Regions from separate parts of the Pantoea sp. PA1 genome, predicted to be linked through region 1. Evidence: predicted binding sites of a transcription regulator. Region 1 holds the regulator's gene; each other region holds the start of a gene.

Region 1 (6,348 bases):
GGGGCTGGCGATGGAGCTGATCATGGGGCCGCTGGTGAAGCGGCTGATGGAAGGTAAACGGATAGAGTAAGAGGTCAGCAAAAAACCCTCAGAGAGCAGATGCCTTTTGCAAAAATGTAAAACCGGTTTTTCTGCGGATTAAGGCTTACTGCTGAGCAGGCTTCAGGGAGAATACGCCTTTCGTAAAGACGCAAAACCGCCATTCCTGGCCCGCTATGCTTTGCTACAGGCGTATGCTCCCTTCACTTCATGTCCGGTAGCCGCATCCGGTTTCAGTAAGGCCGCTACAAACAAAACCTGCATACAAAGAATCTGACAGCAACACGAAAGCTCATCATGCAGGGAACCGGGTCAGAAGAGGAAAGCGTCCCGCCGCCCGGATAAAAACGCCGGGAGCGTTTTTGAACAACGCAACGCGTTGGCCCGGCTACGGGCGCACCTCAGGGATGAGGTGCGTAATCGCGCGGGCCGAGCGGCCATGGATTGGCTCAAGCGACTTTCCGATCTGACCCGGTTTCCTGCGCAGGCACGGCCTGACAGCGAACCACCACAAATCGATCCGACCCGGTTTTCTGCGCAGGCACAGTCTCAAAGTGAATTCCCCCATCCAGGCACGGCCTCACACCGGACTGCCAGCAACTTTAAAAAAACCTGCGGCTATTACAGCTCAACCACCTCATAGCTGTGCGTCATCGTCACCCCTTTCCCCAGCATGATGGCCACCGAGCAATATTTTTCAGCAGAAAGATCCACCGCGCGTGAGACCGCTTTATCCTGGAGTGCTTTGCCACTCACGATAAAATGCAGGTTGATGTGCGTAAAGATTCGCGGCGCCTCTTCACGACGTTCTGAGGTCAGTTTTACTTCACAATCAGCCACATCGTTGCGGCCTTTTTGCAGAATTGATACCACATCGATCGCGCTGCATCCGCCCGCCGCCATCAGCACCATCTCCATTGGGCTGGGCGCTTTATCCCCTGAATTGCCATCCATCAGGATCTGATGGCCGGAGGATGACTCACCAAGGAATGTCATCCCTTCTACCCATTTCACTCTTGCCTGCATGATTTTTGCTCCGGAATACGCTGTTTTGTCGCCAGAGTACGCTTTCGCCTGATAAACAGCAATCCAGAGAAATCCGCCCTTAGCTGAAGCGAGACAACAGAAGACAGTCGGCAAAAGCTGTGCTACAAACAGAGCTGAAAATATTTTTCGTCACCCGATGGCGAAGCCGGGAAGAATGATGCGCACTGCGCCTGATGCGGCCCGAATAATTTCCTGAAAAGGAAACGCTTGAAGCTTTCACCGCCTGACAGGGAAAACTGCCCCCTGTATTTTGGGCACGATTACAACAGAGGATAATAGCGAATGGTTCTCGGCAAACCGCAAACAGACCCTACACTCGAATGGTTCCTGTCCCATTGCCATATTCACAAGTATCCATCCAAAAGTACGCTGATTCACCAAGGTGAAAAAGCTGAAACGCTTTACTACATCGTGAAAGGTTCCGTCGCGGTTCTGATTAAAGATGAAGAAGGCAAAGAGATGATTCTTTCCTACCTGAATCAGGGGGATTTCATCGGCGAGCTTGGCCTGTTTGAAGAAGGTCAGGAGCGCAGCGCCTGGGTTCGTGCTAAAAGCGCGTGCGAAGTGGCGGAAATCTCCTACAAGAAATTCCGCCAGCTGATTCAGGTGAACCCTGACATCCTGATGCGACTCTCATCGCAGATGGCGCGTCGCCTGCAGGTGACGTCAGAAAAAGTGGGTAACCTCGCTTTCCTCGACGTGACCGGACGCATTGCACAGACTCTGCTTAATCTGGCGAAACAGCCAGATGCCATGACGCATCCCGACGGCATGCAAATTAAAATTACCCGTCAGGAAATTGGCCAGATTGTAGGTTGTTCACGCGAAACCGTGGGCCGTATTCTGAAGATGCTGGAAGATCAGAATCTGATCTCTGCACACGGTAAAACCATCGTCGTTTACGGCACCCGCTAATTCCTGTCATCCACGGCGTGATGTTCGCATCACGCCGTTATTGTTTGTGCTGAGCCGATGTGGCGTCGAATTATTTATCACCCTGAAGTGAACTATGCCCTGCGGCAAACGCTGGTGCTCTGCCTGCCGGTCGCGCTGGGCTGGCTGGCTGGCGACCTGCAAAAAGGTCTGCTGTTCTCGTTAGTCCCCGCCTGCTGCAACATTGCCGGTCTCGATACCCCGCATAAACGCTTCTTCAAACGTCTGATTGTGGGCGGCAGCCTGTTTGCGCTTGGCAGCTTCCTGATCCAGTGGCTTACCCTGCATGCGGTTCCGCTGCCGCTAATCCTGTTTGCGATGCCCCTGTTGCTGGGTGTCACCGGGGAGATCAGCCCGCTGCATGGCCGCCTGCTCTCCGGCACCCTCATCGCCGCTATTTTTACCCTGAGCCTGACGGGCCGCATGCCCATCTATGTGCCGCCGCTGCTCTATATCGGCGGCACCCTCTGGTATGGCGTGTTTAACTGGTTCTGGTTCTGGCTGTGGAAAGAGCAGCCGATGCGCGAAAGCCTGAGTCTGATCTACCGCGAGCTGGCGAACTACTGCGACGCCAAATATACCCTGCTGACGCAGCTGACCGATCCGGAGAAGGCGCTGCCGCCGCTGCTGGCTCGCCAGCAGAAAGTGGTCGATTTGATCAACACCTGTTATCAGCAGATGCATATGCTGTCGGCGAGCCGCGACAATAGCCATAAACGGCTGACGCGCGCCTTTCAGGTGGCGCTGGATCTGCAGGAGCACATCTCGGTCAGCCTGCACCGGCCGGAAGAGGTGCAGAAACTGGTTGAGCAGAGCCATGCTGAAGCGGTGATCCGCTGGAACGCCAAAACCATCTCAGCCCGGCTGCGGGTGCTGGCCGATACCATTCTCTACCACCAGTTAGCCGATCGTTTTGCGATGGATAAACAGCTTGGCGCGCTGGAGAAGATCGCCCGTCAGCATCCCGACAATCCGGTGGGCCACTTCTGCCTTTATCACTTCAACCGCATTGCGCGGGTGCTGCGCACCCAGAAACCGCTTTACCAGCGCGACCTGATGGCTGACCGCCAGCGCCGTCTGCCGCTGCTCCCGGCGCTGCGCAGCTACCTCTCATTTCGCTCCTCAGCGCTGCGCACTGCCGGTCGCTTTGCGGTCATGCTGATGCTGGGCAGCGCGCTGGCGCTCTTCTTCAACATCCCTAAGCCCTACTGGATTCTGATGACGATCATGTTCGTCAGCCAGAACGGCTACAGCGCCACCCGCGTCCGTATCCAGCACCGTGCGCTCGGCACCTTTGCCGGTCTGGTGGTCGCGGCGGCCACACTGCGTCTGGCGGTGCCGGAACCTGTCGTCCTGCTGGTGATGCTGGCGATTACCTTTATCAGCTATCGCTTTACCCGTCAGTTTTATGGCTGGTCGATGATTGGCTTTACGGTCACCGCGGTTTACTCGCTGCAGCTCCTCTCACTGAATGGCGCGCAGTTTCTGCTGCCGCGACTGATGGATACGCTGATGGGCTGTCTGATCGCCTTTGGCGGCATGATCTGGCTCTGGCCGCAGTGGCAGAGTGGCTTACTGCGGCAAAATGCCCATGACGCGCTGGAAACCTATCAGGATGCGCTGCGCCTCCTGCTGGGAGAGGAACAGGCACCCGGCAAACTGGCTTATCAGCGTGTGCAGGTGAATCAGGCGCACAATGCGCTGTTTAACTCGCTGAATCAGGCGATGCAGGAGCCGGGTTTCAACGCCCAGTATCTGAAAGATATGCGGCTCTGGGTCACGCACAGCCAGTTTATCGTCGAGCACATCAATGCGATGACCATTCTGGCGCGTGAGCACACCATGCTGACCCCCTCGCTGGCGGAACGTTACCTGCAATCCTGTGAGATCGCGCTGCAACGCTGTCAGCAGCGGCTGGAATATGAGGGTGCCAGTTCGCAGGTTAATCTGCTGGATGAGCTGGGGAATATCAGTGAAGGACCGGTAACGGTGGTGGAGCAGCATGTGCGACGCATTCTCGATCATCTCAGCGTCATGCACACCATCTCCTCGCTGGCGTGGAGCCAGCGACCACAACATGGCCGCTGGCTGATCAGACACTTACGGAAAAAATCCGCTAGCCGTTGAGCACTTTGCCGACAGCCGTGGCAAAGCGGCTCATGCCCTCTTCGATGTCAGCAGGCTCGATGATCAGCGACGGGGCAAAACGCATCACGTCGGTGCCGGCGACCAGCACCATCACGCCTTCAGCGGCCGCGGCATTGAGGATGTCGCGCGACCGTCCGGCATGCTGCGGTTTCAGCGCCGCGCCAATCAGCAGCCCCTTGCCGCGAATATCGCTGAACAGATCGTACTTCGCATCGATAGCCTGTAAGGCGGTCACAAAGTGCTGACGACGCGCCTCAACGCCTGACAGCACCTCTGGCGTATTGATGATATCGAGTGCGGTTTCGGCAATGGCACAGGCCAGCGGGTTGCCGCCGTAGGTGGTGCCATGCACGCCTGGCGCCATCGTCGAGGCGATCTCATTAGTGGTCAGCATGGCGCTGACCGGGAAACCGCCGCCCAGCGCTTTGGCTGAGGTCAGGATATCGGGCTGAACACCATAGTGCTCATAGGCGAACAGCTTGCCGCTGCGGCCCATACCGCTCTGCACTTCGTCCAGCACCAGCAGCGCCTGATGCTTATCGCACAGCTCACGCAGTCCCTGCATAAAGGCCTGCGTCGCGGGCATCACGCCGCCTTCGCCCTGAATCGGTTCCACCACAATGGCGCAGGTGTGATCGTCGATAACCGCTTTTACCGCCTCCAGGTCGTTGAACGGCACATGCACGATGTCCGCCGGTTTCGGGCCGAAGCCGTCTGAATATTTTGGCTGACCACCAACCGTGACAGTAAACAGCGTCCGCCCGTGGAAGGCGTTATGAAAGGCGATGATCTTACTTTTGAAAGGGCTGTGTCGTTTGCAGGCGTAGTAACGCGCCAGCTTAAAGGCGGCTTCGTTCGCTTCGGCACCGGAGTTGGCAAAGAAAACGCGCTCCGCAAAGGTGGACTGGATCAGCTTACTGGCCAGGCGCAGGGCCGGTTCGTTGGTGAAAACGTTGCTGGTGTGCCACAGGGTTTCGCCCTGGCTTTTCAGCGCCTCCACCAGCGCCGGATGGCAGTGGCCCAGTGCGGTGACGGCGATCCCGCCGGAGAAATCGATATACTCTTTGCCCTGCTGATCCCATACACGACTGCCTTTGCCTTTTACCGGCACAAACTGCGCAGGTGCATAAACAGGCAAAATAACGTTATCGAACGTCTCCCGGGTAACCGCAATTTTTTCCGCCGCCATTGATGACCCCATTTGAATGATAGTTGTGCAACATTGAAATAATAATCACAAAATATGCATAAAAAATCACTCAAAGGCAACTTATTGCGTCAGGAAATTGCGCAGCAGCTGATGACCCTGCTCGCTGAGAATGCTCTCGGGATGAAACTGCACGCCTTCCAGCGCCAGCGTTTTGTGGCGGAAACCCATGATCTCGTCAGGCTCACCGTCGCGCAGACTCCAGGCGGTGACCTCGAACGCATCGGGCAGCGTCTCGCGCTGCACGATCAGCGAATGGTAACGGGTGACCGTCAGGGGATTGTTGAGATCGCGGAACACACCTTTGCCGGTGTGCTGAATGGCGGAGGTTTTGCCGTGCATCACCTGACGGGCGCGCACCACCTGCGCACCATACGCCTGCGCGATAGCCTGATGACCCAGACAAACGCCCAGCACCGGCAGCTGCCCGGCAAAGTGGCGGATGGCCGCCAGTGAGATCCCCGACTCCGAAGGCGTACAGGGGCCGGGGGAGATCACCAGATGGGTCAGCGGTAAGGCAGCCATCTGCTCCAGCGTGATGGCGTCATTGCGCACCACCTTAACCTGCGCATCCAGTTCGCAGAAATATTGATAAAGATTCCAGGTAAAGGAGTCGTAGTTGTCGATAAGCAGCAGCATGACTGATCCAGAATGATAAACCGCGCCGCTATTCTACGTGGTTAAGCCGCCTCACTCACCACTTTCGCAAAAACCGCCTCCAGCGGAGCCAGATCGCCCGCCACACCAGCCTGATTAGCCGCTTTCCAGCTCTCCGCATCGGTCTCTTCCCACGTCAGCAGATACCCGGCATGCAGCGCCAGCTGTTCGAAGAAGATGCGCTGAGCCCGCCCGTTGCCATGGCGGAACGGATGCAGCATGTTGATTTCACAATAGTAGTGGGCGATACGCGGGATAAAGGCATCACGCGGGAGGTCAGCCAGCCCCTTCTCCTCTTCCAGCGCGGCCATCAGGGC
Region 2 (6,348 bases), on a different contig from region 1:
GCCAGCGCCAGCGCCATATTTACGGCAGTGCTCGATTTGCCGACGCCCCCTTTGCCGGAGCTGACCGCGATGATATTTTTTACACCGTTCACGCCCGGCTGATTTTTCACCCGCTTCAGGGTGGCAATATCATGACTGAGCCGCCAGTCGATCGCACGCGCGCCGGTCTGGCGCAGCAGTTCGGCGCTGACCTGCTCTTTCAGGGCGTCGAACCCGCTGGCCCAGGCAAAAGGCATCATCACTTCAATGTGCAGCGTACCGTCAAGCTGCGCCACATGATGCAGCGCCTTCAGCGCGGTCAGGTTCTGGTGCAGGGTCGGATGCTCAAAGCGTTTCAGTACGCCAGCCACGATGGCGCGCAGCCCTTCTGGCGTATGCGGTTCCCGGGATTGTGCTGTCATCCCTCACTCCTTATTTCTGCTCTGCTTACGCTGTTTTCAGCGAGGTAACCTCAATGATATCAGAAGCACATGGATTCGCGGCGACTGGCGGGATGAATCCCTTGTGTTTACGCAGGAGAAGCCTTCAGTTACCATCTAAGCCCGTTTTTTCAATCAACAGAAAGCTACGCAAACTATGACTCAAGTCGCTAAAAAAATTCTGGTAACGTGCGCCCTGCCCTACGCGAACGGATCAATCCATCTCGGCCACATGCTCGAGCATATCCAGGCAGACATTTGGGTGCGTTATCAGCGAATGCGTGGCAATCAGGTTTATTTCATCTGCGCCGACGATGCGCACGGTACCCCTATCATGCTGAAAGCGCAGCAGCTGGGGATTGCACCGGAGCAGATGATTGCAGAAATGAAACAGGAGCATGAAACGGACTTTGCCGGTTTCAATATCAGCTATGACAACTATCACTCAACGCATGGCGACGAAAACCGTGAGCTGGCCGGGCTGATCTACGGCCGCCTGAAAGAGAACGGTTTCATCAAGAACCGCACGATTTCGCAGCTGTATGACCCGGAAAAAGGGATGTTCCTGCCGGATCGCTTTGTGAAAGGCACCTGTCCGAAATGTAAGTCACCTGACCAGTATGGCGACAACTGCGAAGTCTGCAGCGCGACCTACAGCCCGACAGAGCTGATCGATCCGAAATCCGTGGTGTCCGGTGCGACGCCGGTGCTGCGTGATTCCGAACACTTCTTCTTTGATCTGCCCTCCTTCAGCGAGATGCTGCGTGCCTGGACCCGTTCTGGCGCACTGCAGGATCAGGTTGCGAACAAAATGCAGGAGTGGTTTGAGTCGGGCCTGCAGCAGTGGGATATCTCCCGCGACGCGCCTTACTTCGGCTTTGAAATTCCGGGTGCGCCGGGCAAATATTTCTACGTCTGGCTGGATGCGCCTATCGGCTATATGGGCTCGTTCAAAAACCTGTGCGATAAGCGCGGCGACATCGACTTCGACGAGTTCTGGCGTAAAGACTCCACCACCGAGCTGTACCACTTCATCGGTAAAGATATCGTCTATTTCCACAGCCTGTTCTGGCCCGCGATGCTGGAAGGCAGCAACTTCCGCAAGCCAAACAACCTGTTTGTGCACGGCTATGTCACCGTCAACGGTGCAAAAATGTCGAAGTCGCGTGGCACCTTTATTAAGGCCAGCACCTGGCTGCAGCATCTGGATGCCGACAGCCTGCGCTATTACTATGCGGCGAAACTCTCTTCACGCATCGACGATATCGACCTGAACATGGAAGATTTTGTTCAGCGCGTGAACGCCGACATTGTCAATAAAGTGGTTAATCTGGCGTCACGTAACGCGGGCTTTATCACCAAACGCTTTGACGGCAAACTGGCGGCTGAGCTGGCCGATCCGGCCCTTTATCAGACCTTCGTGGATGCCTCAGAGAAGATTGGTGAAGCCTGGGCCAGCCGTGAGTTCAGCCGTGCGATTCGTGAGATCATGGCGCTGGCCGACCTGGCTAACCGCTATGTCGATGAGCAGGCACCATGGGTGGTGGCGAAGCAGGAAGGCCGCGATGCCGACCTGCAGGCTATCTGCTCAATGGGTATCAACCTGTTCCGCATCCTGATGACCTGGCTGAAGCCGGTGCTGCCTTCCCTGAGCGCACGCGCCGAAGATTTCCTGAAGTGCGAGCTGAGCTGGGATGCTATCGCCCAGCCGCTGCTGGATCACCAGGTCGCGCCGTTTAAAGCGCTCTACAGCCGCATTGAAATGGCGAAGGTTGAGGGACTGATTGCGGCCTCAAAAGAGGATGCTGCCGCCGCAGCTGCACCGGCCGCAAGCGGCCCGCTGGCAGATTCACCTGTCGGTGAGCCCATCACCATCGACGATTTCGCCAAAGTGGATATGCGCGTGGCGCTGATTGAGCAGGCGGAACTGGTTGAGGGCTCAGACAAGCTGCTGCGTCTGCAACTTGACCTGGGCGGGGAAAAGCGTCAGATCTTCTCCGGCATCCGCGCCGCTTACCCTGATCCGTCAGTGCTGGTCGGTAAAATGACCATCATCGTCGCCAACCTCGCACCACGTAAGATGCGCTTCGGCATCTCTGAAGGCATGGTGCTGTCAGCAGGACCGGGCGGCAAAGATCTCTTCGTGCTCTCCGTGGATAGCGGTGCGGTACCGGGTATGCCGGTTAAGTAACCCGCGGCTGACGGAATCAGTTCCGGACTGAAACCCTTTGCGCCTCTGCGGGTGCGAAGGGTTTTTTTATATCGGTCAAGCACGCTCTCTTCCTGCACAGGTGAACGCGGCCTCCTCTCCTGCCGCTTTCCGGCGCATAAATGTGATCGCTAGCACGCTAAGCGGTTAATGCGTATGATGAAGCTCAGTAAAAACAGGAGCCTGCCATGCTCACCGTGCTGTCTGTCTGCGGGCGCTATCTGCGCGCCTTTATCATCATTTATCTCTGCCTGTATGCCGGAATCGGCATCGCCTCGCTGCTGCCCATTACCCTGCCCGGCAGCATTATCGGCATGTTAATTCTGTTTGCCCTGCTCGCGTCGCAAATCCTGCCGGTAAGCTGGGTGAAACCGGGCTGTCATCTGCTGATTCGCTATATGGCCCTGCTGTTTGTGCCGATCAGCGTCGGGGTGATGAACTACACCGATGTCCTGACCGCGCAGTTTGGCCCTATCGTGATCTCCTGTGTCGTCAGCACCCTGCTGGTGCTCTCGATTGTCGGCGTGAGCGCCCACAAGCTGCACAGCCGGAAGCCGGCCGGGGAGTCGGGCGATGAGTGAAATCTGGTGGTCACTGCCGCTGACGCTGGCGGCCTTTTTCCTGGCGCGCAAACTGGCAATACGGCTGAAGCTCCCGCTGCTCAATCCGCTGCTGGTCGCGATGGCGATAATTATTCCGATACTGCTGCTGTTGCAGCTGCCCTACTCGCGCTATTTCGCTGGCAGCCAGATTCTCAATCAGCTGCTGCAACCGGCGGTGGTGGCCCTGGCACTGCCGCTCTATGAACAGATCCATCAGATCCGCGCCCGCTGGAAATCCATTATCGGCGTCTGCTTTATCGGCAGCCTGACCGCCATGACCTCGGGCACGGCCATTGCGCTCTGGCTGGGGGCAACGCCCGAAATTGCGGCCACTATCGTGCCGAAATCGGTGACCACACCGATTGCCATGGCCGTCTCCGGTTCATTGCACGGTATTCCGGCCATCAGCGCCATCTGTGTGCTGATCGCCGGGGTGCTGGGTGCGGTCTTCGGTCATATGGTGCTGAACCTGCTCGGTGTGAAGTCTAAAGCCGCACGCGGTCTGGCGATTGGCAATGCGTCACATGCACTCGGCACGGCGCGTGCAGCCGAACTCGATTTTCAGGAGGGCGCCTTCAGTTCGCTGGCGCTGGTGATCTGCGGCATCATCACCTCACTGCTGGCCCCCTTTGTTTTTCCGCTGCTGCTGCACTGGTTTGGCTAAAACTTTGCGAGAGATCTCGCAAAGTTGAAACATGCAACACAGGTTACATTGTCAGAGCGACCTGGATCACATATAAACCGGTGACCGGCACGTCGCCCTGCTGAATTTAATGAGGCTCTCATGCAATCCCGTTTCCTCTCCGCTTTTGAGGCATTGCCATCAACGCTGCAAACGGCGCTGGCTCCCCTGCTGGACGATCCTGACTTTGAGGCGCGACTGAGCGCCAGCCAGGTCGCTGCGCTGCAGCAACAGACGCAGATGGACGCCGATACGCTGGCGCTGGCGCTGCTGCCCCTGGCAGCGGCCTGCGCTGTCGCCACCGTCTCCCACTTCAACGTCGGCGCGATTGCCCGCGGCGTCAGCGGTGCCTGGTACTTCGGGGCGAACATGGAGTTTGTCGGCGCCCCTCTGCAGCAGACGGTTCACGCCGAGCAGAGCGCGATCACCCACGCCTGGCTGTGTGGCGAGCCGCAGCTGGAGAGCATCACCGTCAACTACACGCCGTGCGGTCACTGCCGCCAGTTTATGAACGAGCTGAACAGCGGCACCGCTATTCGTATCAGCCTGCCGCAGCGCGCGGTGAGTACACTGGCTGACTATCTGCCGGATGCGTTTGGCCCGCGCGACCTCGACATCAGCACTTTCCTGATGGACCACGTTGATCACGGCTACGTCGCTGCGGGTGACGAACTGGTGCAGGCTGCCGTTGCCGCCGCCAATGCCAGTCACGCCCCCTACAGCCAGTCGCACGCCGGGGTTGCGCTTCTGACCGTAAGCGGTTCGATTGTCACCGGCCGCTATGCGGAAAACGCCGCGTTTAATCCCAGCTTCCCGCCCCTTCAGGCGGCGCTGGTGCGGCTGAACATGCAGGGCGGCGATGTCCGTCAGATAAAAAGAGCGGTATTAGCGGAAGCAGAAAATGCCACGCTGAGCCAGTTTGCCGCCACGCAAGCCACGCTGCAGACATTTGGCTGCAGTGAGCTGCTGCATGTGACGCTGAACAAAGCATAACCGGCTGTCAGAAAGGCCACAGTTTTGTGAGCTTTTATGAACAAACGCTGTACTTCTGCGGGAAATTTCATAGGATCTGGCGCCAGAATTCACGTCATGACAAATTACTCTGAATAATTCAGGTTGCAGGATGGCAGCACGGTCGTGAATTTTCCCGCAGCGGTGACCCTGCCGCTACAGGCCTGCAGTCTGAGCTATAACGGGTAAGAAAACTGGCGCTACCTTTCCGGCGTGACGCCAGACAACACTGCAACCGGAGCATCACCGCATGGAACTCGACTACGAAAGTAAACGCCCGCTTTATATCCCATATGCTGGCCCGATTTTGCTTGAATTTCCCCTGCTGAACAAAGGCAGCGCCTTTACCCTCGAAGAACGTAACGAATTTAACCTCAATGGTCTGCTGCCTGAAGCGGTGGAATCGATTGAAGAGCAGGCAAAGCGCGCCTGGCGTCAGTTCCAGGACTTTAAAAACAATAACGATAAGCACGTCTACCTGCGAAACATCCAGGACACGAACGAAACGCTGTTCTACCGCCTGCTGGATAACCATCTCGAAGAGATGATGCCCATCATCTACACCCCGACCGTCGGCGCAGCCTGCGAACACTTCTCTGAAATCTACCGTCGTGCGCGTGGCGTTTTCATCTCCTACCCGAACCGCGATCGCATCGAAGATATGCTGCAGAACGCCACCAAACAGAATGTGAAGGTGATTGTGGTGACCGATGGCGAGCGTATCCTGGGTCTGGGCGACCAGGGCATCGGTGGAATGGGGATTCCGATTGGTAAGCTTTCACTCTATACCGCCTGCGGCGGCATCAGCCCGGCTTACACCCTGCCGGTCGTGCTGGATGTCGGCACCAATAACCAGCAGCTGCTGAACGACCCGCTCTATATGGGCTGGCGTCATCCGCGTATCACCGGCGAAGAGTATGACGCCTTCGTCAATGAGTTCATTCAGGCCGTTAAGCGCCGCTGGCCGAAAGTGCTGTTGCAGTTCGAAGATTTCGCCCAGAAGAACGCGATGCCGCTGCTGAACCGCTATCGCGAAGAGATCTGCTGCTTCAATGATGATATCCAGGGCACTGCCGCCGTCACCGTCGGCACGCTGATCGCCGCCAGCCGAGCAGCCGGCAGCCGTCTGTGCGAGCAGAAAGTGGTCTTCCTGGGAGCCGGTTCCGCGGGTTGTGGTATCGCTGAGCAGATCATTGCGCAGATGAAATCTGAAGGTCTGAGCGACGACGAAGCGCGTAGCCGGGTGATGATGGTGGATCGTTTTGGTCTGCTCACTGACAAACTGCCTAACCTGCTCGATTTCCAGAGCAAGCTGGTGCAGAAGAGCGAAAACCTGCAGAACTGGGATGTCGCCAGCGACGCAATCTCGCTGCTGGACGTAGTGCGCAATGCACAGCCCGATATCCTGATTGGTGTCTCCGGTCA
Region 3 (6,348 bases), on a different contig from region 1:
TGCAAAGCTGTATCGCCTTTGGCGACGGCATGAACGATGTGGAGATGCTGAGCATGGCGGGCAAGGGCTGTATCATGCAGAACGCCCATCAGCGGCTGAAAGATACGCTGCCGGCGCTGGAAGTGATTGGATCGAATGCGGATGATGCGGTGCCGCAGACGCTGCGCGCACTCTACCTCGCATAAGCAGATGAATGAAAAGGGCCGGTTATCCGGCCCTTTTTTTATGCCGTCAGGCGATTTTCTGTTTGTGTCTGTGTTCGCTGACCATGGTCAGGAGCAGCAGAATAACGGCGAGCACGCAGCCTGCGATCATCACCAGGAAGCCGCCATCCCAGCCGAAGTAGTCGACGGTGTAACCGACAATAGCGCTGGCGGCCACCGACCCACCCAGGTAGCCGAACAGGCCGGTAAAGCCCGCTGCCGTTCCTGCCGCTTTTTTCGGGGCCAGCTCCAGCGCGTGCAGACCAATCAGCATCACTGGACCGTAGATCAGGAAGCCAATCACGATCATACAGGCCATATCAACGCCGGGGTTACCCGCCGGATTGAGCCAGTAGATGACGGTCGCGACGGTGACCAGCGTCATAAAGAACACCCCGGTCGCCCCCCGATTGCCGCGGAACACTTTATCCGACATCCAGCCGCAGAGCAGCGTCCCCGGTATCCCCGCATATTCATACAGGAAGTAGGCCCAGGAGGATTTATCCAGCGTGAAGTGTTTCACCTCTTTGAGATAGGTCGGAGACCAGTCGAGGATGCCGTAGCGCAGCAGATAGACAAACACGTTGGCCAGCGCGATGTACCACAGCAGCTTGTTCGGCAGCACGTACTTCATGAAGATCTGCTTTGCCGTCAGCTCCTCTTCATGGCTGGCATCGTAGTCGGGCGGATAGTCGTTTTTATACGCTTCAATCGGCGGCAGGCCACAGGATTGCGGGGTATCGCGCATCAGCGCAAAGGCCAGAATCGCAATGGCAATCGCGCCAAAAGCGGGCATGTAGAGCGCCGCTTTCCAGTCGTTAAACCACGCCATGCCCAGCAGAAACAGCAGCGGGGGGATACCGCCGCCCACATTATGGGCGCAGTTCCAGACCGAGACGATCCGGCCGCGCTCCTTCTGTGACCACCAGTGAACCATGGTGCGTCCGCACGGCGGCCAGCCCATCCCCTGAAACCAGCCGCAGATAAACAGCAGTACAAACATCACCATGATGCTGGAGGTCGCCCAGGGCACAAATCCCATGATCAGCATCACCGCCGCGGCCAGAATCAGGCCAGCCGGCAGGAAGACGCGCGGGTTTGAGCGGTCCGACACCGATCCCATGATGAATTTTGAAAAGCCGTAGGCGATGGAGATGCCCGACAGGGCAAACCCTAAATCGCCCCGCGAAAAACCCTGCTCGACCAGATAGGGCATCGCGAGCGCAAAGTTTTTTCTGACCAGATAGTAGGCGGCATAACCGAAGAAGATCCCGATGAAAATTTGCCAGCGCAGACGACGGTAGAGGGGATCGACACGATCCTCTGCCACCTGTGGCTGGCGTGGCGCAGGTTTAAAAATGCTCAGCATCAGTGAGGCCCTCCAGGGCACATTATGGTTTTTGAATTCCCGGCAGGTTGAAGCAGGAAAAGAGGAGAAAATGGCCATCCGATGTTCCATTTCGCGCAAAGAATAGTGTTAGTTGCGCAGCGTTACTGTGATGAATGACACATTTGTTACAGTTTTATTACAGTTGAGAGCGAAAGTGTTCACCTGATGGATCATTTCGCGCATTTTGTCTGGCGGAAAAGCGGTTCTGTCGACAGTTATGTCAGTCTGTGTAAACGGTGCGCTGCTTAAAGATTCTGATCGAATGTTTTATAGTCAGATGTCAACCAGATTTCACAGCCTGATGGCAGCACATTGTTTACACTGGCGGCCTGTTAATTTCAGGGTCATGACCGTGTTCTTATTAATTATTACCACTATTCTGTGGGCCTTTTCGTTCAGTCTGATTGGCGAATACCTTGCCGGGCAGGTGGACAGCTGGTTTTCCGTTCTGATGCGTCTGGCGCTGGCTGCGCTGGTCTTCCTGCCTTTCCTGCGCTGGCGCGGCTACCGCCCTTCAACGCTGCTGCTTTATATGCTGGTGGGGATGCTGCAGCTCGGGGTGATGTATCTGCTGAGTTTTGAAGCCTATCTCTATCTGAGCGTTTCAGAATTTCTGCTGTTTACGGTGATGACGCCGCTGTATGTGACGCTGATTTACGATCTGATCAGCCGTCGTCCGCTGCGCATCGGTTATGTGTTCAGTGCGCTGCTGGCGGTGGCCGGTGCGGCGATTATCCGTTATGACAAAGTCAGCGATCATTTCTGGTTCGGGCTGCTGTTAGTGCAGCTGGCAAACATCTGTTTTGCGGCGGGAATGGTTGGGTATAAGCGTCTGCAGGAGACCCGTCCGATGCCGCAGCACACCGCCTTCTCCTGGTTCTATCTGGGTGCGGTTGTGATTGCCGTGATCGCGTGGTGCGCCTGGGGTAATCCGCAGAAGTTGCCGACCACCTCCCTGCAGTGGGGCATTCTGATCTGGCTGGGCGTTGCGGCTTCCGGTCTGGGCTATTTTATGTGGAACTACGGTGCAACGCAGGTCGATGCCGGCACGCTGGGCATTATGAATAACATGCACGTTCCCGCCGGGCTGCTGGTGAATCTGGCAATCTGGCAGGAGAAACCGCACTGGCCGAGCTTTATTGCGGGTGCGCTGGTGATCCTCGCCTCGCTGTGGGTGCATAAGCGCTGGGTGGTGGGGCGTAGTAGCCGATCTTAAAGGAGAATCGTACCTAATCAGTAGCTGTGGGTCAGGTGAGGCCTCCCGGGCTGGCGCGTCCGATCGCGAAGGAATCTCACTTCCCTGTGGATCGGCCGGGCCATCCCTGGCCCGGACGCTTCGCTCTTCTGACGCGCCAGCCCATGAGGCGCAACAGCCTCATCGCTGTTAAATACATGGCTCAGCGCGAGCATGAAGGAGTGATGCAAGGGTAGTAAAGCCTGGAGGCGTGACAGCCTCATCGCTGTTAAATGCGTGGCTCAGTGCGAGCATGAAGGAGGGAATGGCAGGCCCGGTGCTGCTCTTGTCAAAGCCCTGATGAAGCGGGAGGGAAGGGGGGGCGCAGCTGAGGAGCAAAGCGTCCGAGCCAGGGATGGCGAGGCCGTGCTGCATGGATGCAGGCTTTCTTTGCGATCAGATGCGCCACCTCTGACCACGCAGGGGTCAGAAGCGATCAAAAATTAAGCCGGCTTATCACTCTTCGGACGCTGGATCATCGCCAGCCCTTTCAGGAAGTTACGCAGAATCTGATCGCCACACTCGCGGTAGTTCTTATGGTCAGGCTTGCGGAAAATCGCCCCTACTTCCGCCTGCGACACGGTAAAGTTTGCGCGCTTCAGCACGTCAGGAATGTCGGTCGTTTTCAGATCGAACGCGATACGCAGTTTCTTCATGAAGATGTTGTTATTCATTTTGCGCTCGATCGACGGGGCAGGCGCCTCTTCACTTTTACCACGACGGTAAAAAATCAGGCCATTCAGAAAATAACCCATCAGCACATCAGGGCAGGGACGGAACGCGGCGTCGTCATCTTTTTTCAGCCACGCCTGAACATCCGTCTCGGGTACCTCACATTCCGCCAGCGCAAAAATCTTCACCATTCCGGCATCGCTCAGATTAAGCATGTAGCGCACGCTGCGCAGAATATCGTTATTAGTCATGGTGAGATCTTCTCATGGTCAGTCGACAGGCTGCGCATTATAGGGGATTTTGCCAGCGTTCGCGCAGGTTTGTGCCCGACCGGTTACCGCTGCAACACCGCACCGGGCAGGGCAGCATCGCGCACAAACGGCAGATGCTCACAGGCGTGCTGACGGGCGAAACGGATAAAGGCTTCCAGCACCGGCTGCCGCTGTTCACCTTCGCGCACGGCGGCATAAAGACGACTCCAGAGCCCCTCACCCAGCGTGCGGGTCACGACCAGACCCTGCTTCTCAAAACTCTCCACCACCCAGTGCGGCAGCGCCGCGATACCCATGCGCGCGGAAACCATCTGAATCATCAGCAGGGTGTTATCGACGCTTTTCAGCGCCGGGCTGACGCCAGCAGGCTGCAGGAAGTGACGCCAGATATCCAGACGCTGACGCTGTACCGGATAGATCATCAACACCTCATCAGCCAGATCTTCCGGGGCAATCTGCTCCACCTGGGCCAGAGGATGATCCGTTGCCAGCACCAGCCGCACTTCATAATCAAACATCGGGGAGTAGAACAGGCCGGAGCGCGCCAGAATATCGGAGGTCAGCACCACATCCAGCTCACCCTGCTGCAGAGCGGGCTGAGGATCAAAGGTCACGCCCGATTTGAAATCCATCACCACCTGCGGCCAGCTCTGACGGAATTTATCCAGTGCGGGGGTCAGCCACTGAATACAGCTATGACACTCGATCGCCACCCGCAGCGTGGTCTGATGCGGCTCATGGCACGCCTGCAGGGCGTGCTGGATCTGCGGCAACACCTGCTCTGCCAGCTGCAGCAGAATATCGCCCTGCGGCGTAAACCGCAGCGGCTGACTTTTACGCACGAACAGGCGGAATCCCAGCCGCTGCTCCAGGTCGCTGAACTGATGAGAGAGCGCCGATTGCGTCTGGTGAAGCTGGGCCGCCGCCGCCGCCAGCGATCCCGTATTGCGCAGAGCCTGAAGCGTCCGCAGGTGCTTGAGTTCAATCATGAGGGTCCTTCACATCGAAAATGAACATATTGCGCTTGAGCCACATACAGTACCCGCAGATTATAGCAGTGTAAACATCTGGACGGCTAAACCTCTCTGGCTGCCTGTAAAAGCCAGCGTGAAAGATTATCTGGAGAACAGCACATGACTATTCTGAACCACACCCTCGGCTTTCCCCGTATTGGCCTGCGCCGGGAACTGAAAAAAGCACTGGAGCAGTACTGGGCGGGTGATATTTCGCAGCAGGACTTACTGGCGGTGGGCCGTGAACTGCGCGCCCGCCACTGGCAACAGCAGAAAGCGGCGGGTGTCGATCTGCTGCCGGTCGGCGATTTCGCCTGGTACGATCATGTGCTGACCACCAGCCTGATGCTGGGCAACGTGCCCGCACGCCATCAGAACCCGGAGGGCAGCGTTGACCTGGACACCCTGTTCCGCCTGGGCCGCGGTCGAGCCCCCAGCGGGGAACCCGCCGCCGCGGCAGAGATGACCAAATGGTTTAACACCAACTATCACTACATGGTGCCGGAATTTACCCGGGGACAGCGGTTTAAACTGACCTGGACTCAGCTGCTGGACGAGGTCGATGAGGCGCTGGCGCTGGGTCACAACATCAAGCCGGTGCTGCTGGGGCCGGTAACCTATCTGTGGCTGGGCAAAGTGAAAGGTGAGCCGTTCGAGCGCCTGTCGCTGCTGGAAGCGATTCTGCCCGTCTACCAGCAGGTGCTGGCAGAACTGGCCAGACGGGGCATCGAATGGGTGCAGATTGATGAACCGGCCCTGGCCCTGGAACTGCCGCAGGCGTGGCGCGACGCCTTCAAACCGGCGTATGACGCGCTGCAGGGTCACAGCAGACTGCTGCTGACCACCTACTTTGACAGCATCGGACAGAATATTGAGGTGATTCGCGCACTGCCGGTGCAGGGCCTGCATGTCGATCTGGTTCATGGCCACGATGACCTCCAGCAGCTGAATCAGCAACTGCCCGCCAGCTGGCTGCTGTCACTCGGGGTGATCAACGGGCGTAACGTCTGGCGCGCCGATCTCAGCCGCTGGTTCAGCCGTCTGCAACCGGTGATTGCACAGCGGGAACAGGTCTGGATCGGCTCCTCCTGCTCGCTGCTGCACAGCCCGATCGATCTCAGCGTGGAAACCCGTCTGGATGATGAGGTCAAAAGCTGGTTCGCTTTCGCCCTGCAGAAGTGTGCTGAACTTTCGCTGCTTACTCTCGCACTGAACCAGAACGATGCGGCGTCGTTGGAGGCCTGGAGTGCCCCGGTGCGCGCCCGTGCGCACTCGCGCCGCGTGCACAATGCCGCAGTGGGCCAGCGTCTGCAGGCCATCACGCCACAGCTCAGTCAGCGCCAGCGCGCCTATTCTGAGCGGGCTGCCCTGCAGCGTCAGCGTTTCAGACTGCCGGCCTGGCCCACCACCACCATCGGCTCTTTTCCACAGACCACTGAGATCCGTGGCCTGCGCCTCGACTTTAAGCAGGGCCGTCTCGACAGCAGCCACTACCGCACCGGCATCGCGGCACATATCAGGCAGGCCATTACCGAACAGGAGCGGCTGGGGCTGGATGTGCTGG

The links. Region 1 encodes CRP, which controls carbon source genes, mostly activating them, when cyclic AMP is high. Its sites were predicted from a motif close to ATGTGANNNNNNTCACAT; they were not measured.
Region 2: the regulator CRP is predicted to act here: its motif matches at 3,949-3,966, upstream of cdd (cytidine deaminase).
Region 3: the regulator CRP is predicted to act here: its motif matches at 1,698-1,715, upstream of glpT (glycerol-3-phosphate transporter).

The regions. Positions count from the first base shown of each region.
Region 1 is NZ_JBXGEE010000005.1:20,227-26,574, forward strand. Features, by position in the region: gene AC1V0D_RS17680 (phosphoribulokinase) at 1-70, shown strand, start outside; gene AC1V0D_RS17685 (OsmC family protein) at 661-1,065, opposite strand; gene crp (cAMP-activated global transcriptional regulator CRP) at 1,369-2,001, shown strand; gene AC1V0D_RS17695 (YccS/YhfK family putative transporter) at 2,059-4,146, shown strand; gene argD (bifunctional acetylornithine/succinyldiaminopimelate transaminase) at 4,136-5,356, opposite strand; gene AC1V0D_RS17705 (aminodeoxychorismate/anthranilate synthase component II) at 5,438-6,013, opposite strand; gene AC1V0D_RS17710 (putative adenosine monophosphate-protein transferase Fic) at 6,055-6,348, opposite strand, start outside.
Region 2 is NZ_JBXGEE010000001.1:1,805,834-1,812,181, forward strand. Features, by position in the region: gene apbC (iron-sulfur cluster carrier protein ApbC) at 1-401, opposite strand, end outside; gene metG (methionine--tRNA ligase) at 577-2,610, shown strand; gene AC1V0D_RS08805 (CidA/LrgA family protein) at 2,817-3,209, shown strand; gene AC1V0D_RS08810 (CidB/LrgB family autolysis modulator) at 3,202-3,894, shown strand; gene cdd (cytidine deaminase) at 4,015-4,905, shown strand; gene AC1V0D_RS08820 (NAD-dependent malic enzyme) at 5,174-6,348, shown strand, end outside.
Region 3 is NZ_JBXGEE010000006.1:207,525-213,872, forward strand. Features, by position in the region: gene yigL (sugar/pyridoxal phosphate phosphatase YigL) at 1-185, shown strand, start outside; gene glpT (glycerol-3-phosphate transporter) at 232-1,572, opposite strand; gene AC1V0D_RS19610 (carboxylate/amino acid/amine transporter) at 1,946-2,809, shown strand; gene AC1V0D_RS19615 (YehS family protein) at 3,271-3,750, opposite strand; gene metR (HTH-type transcriptional regulator MetR) at 3,834-4,760, opposite strand; gene metE (5-methyltetrahydropteroyltriglutamate--homocysteine S-methyltransferase) at 4,905-6,348, shown strand, end outside.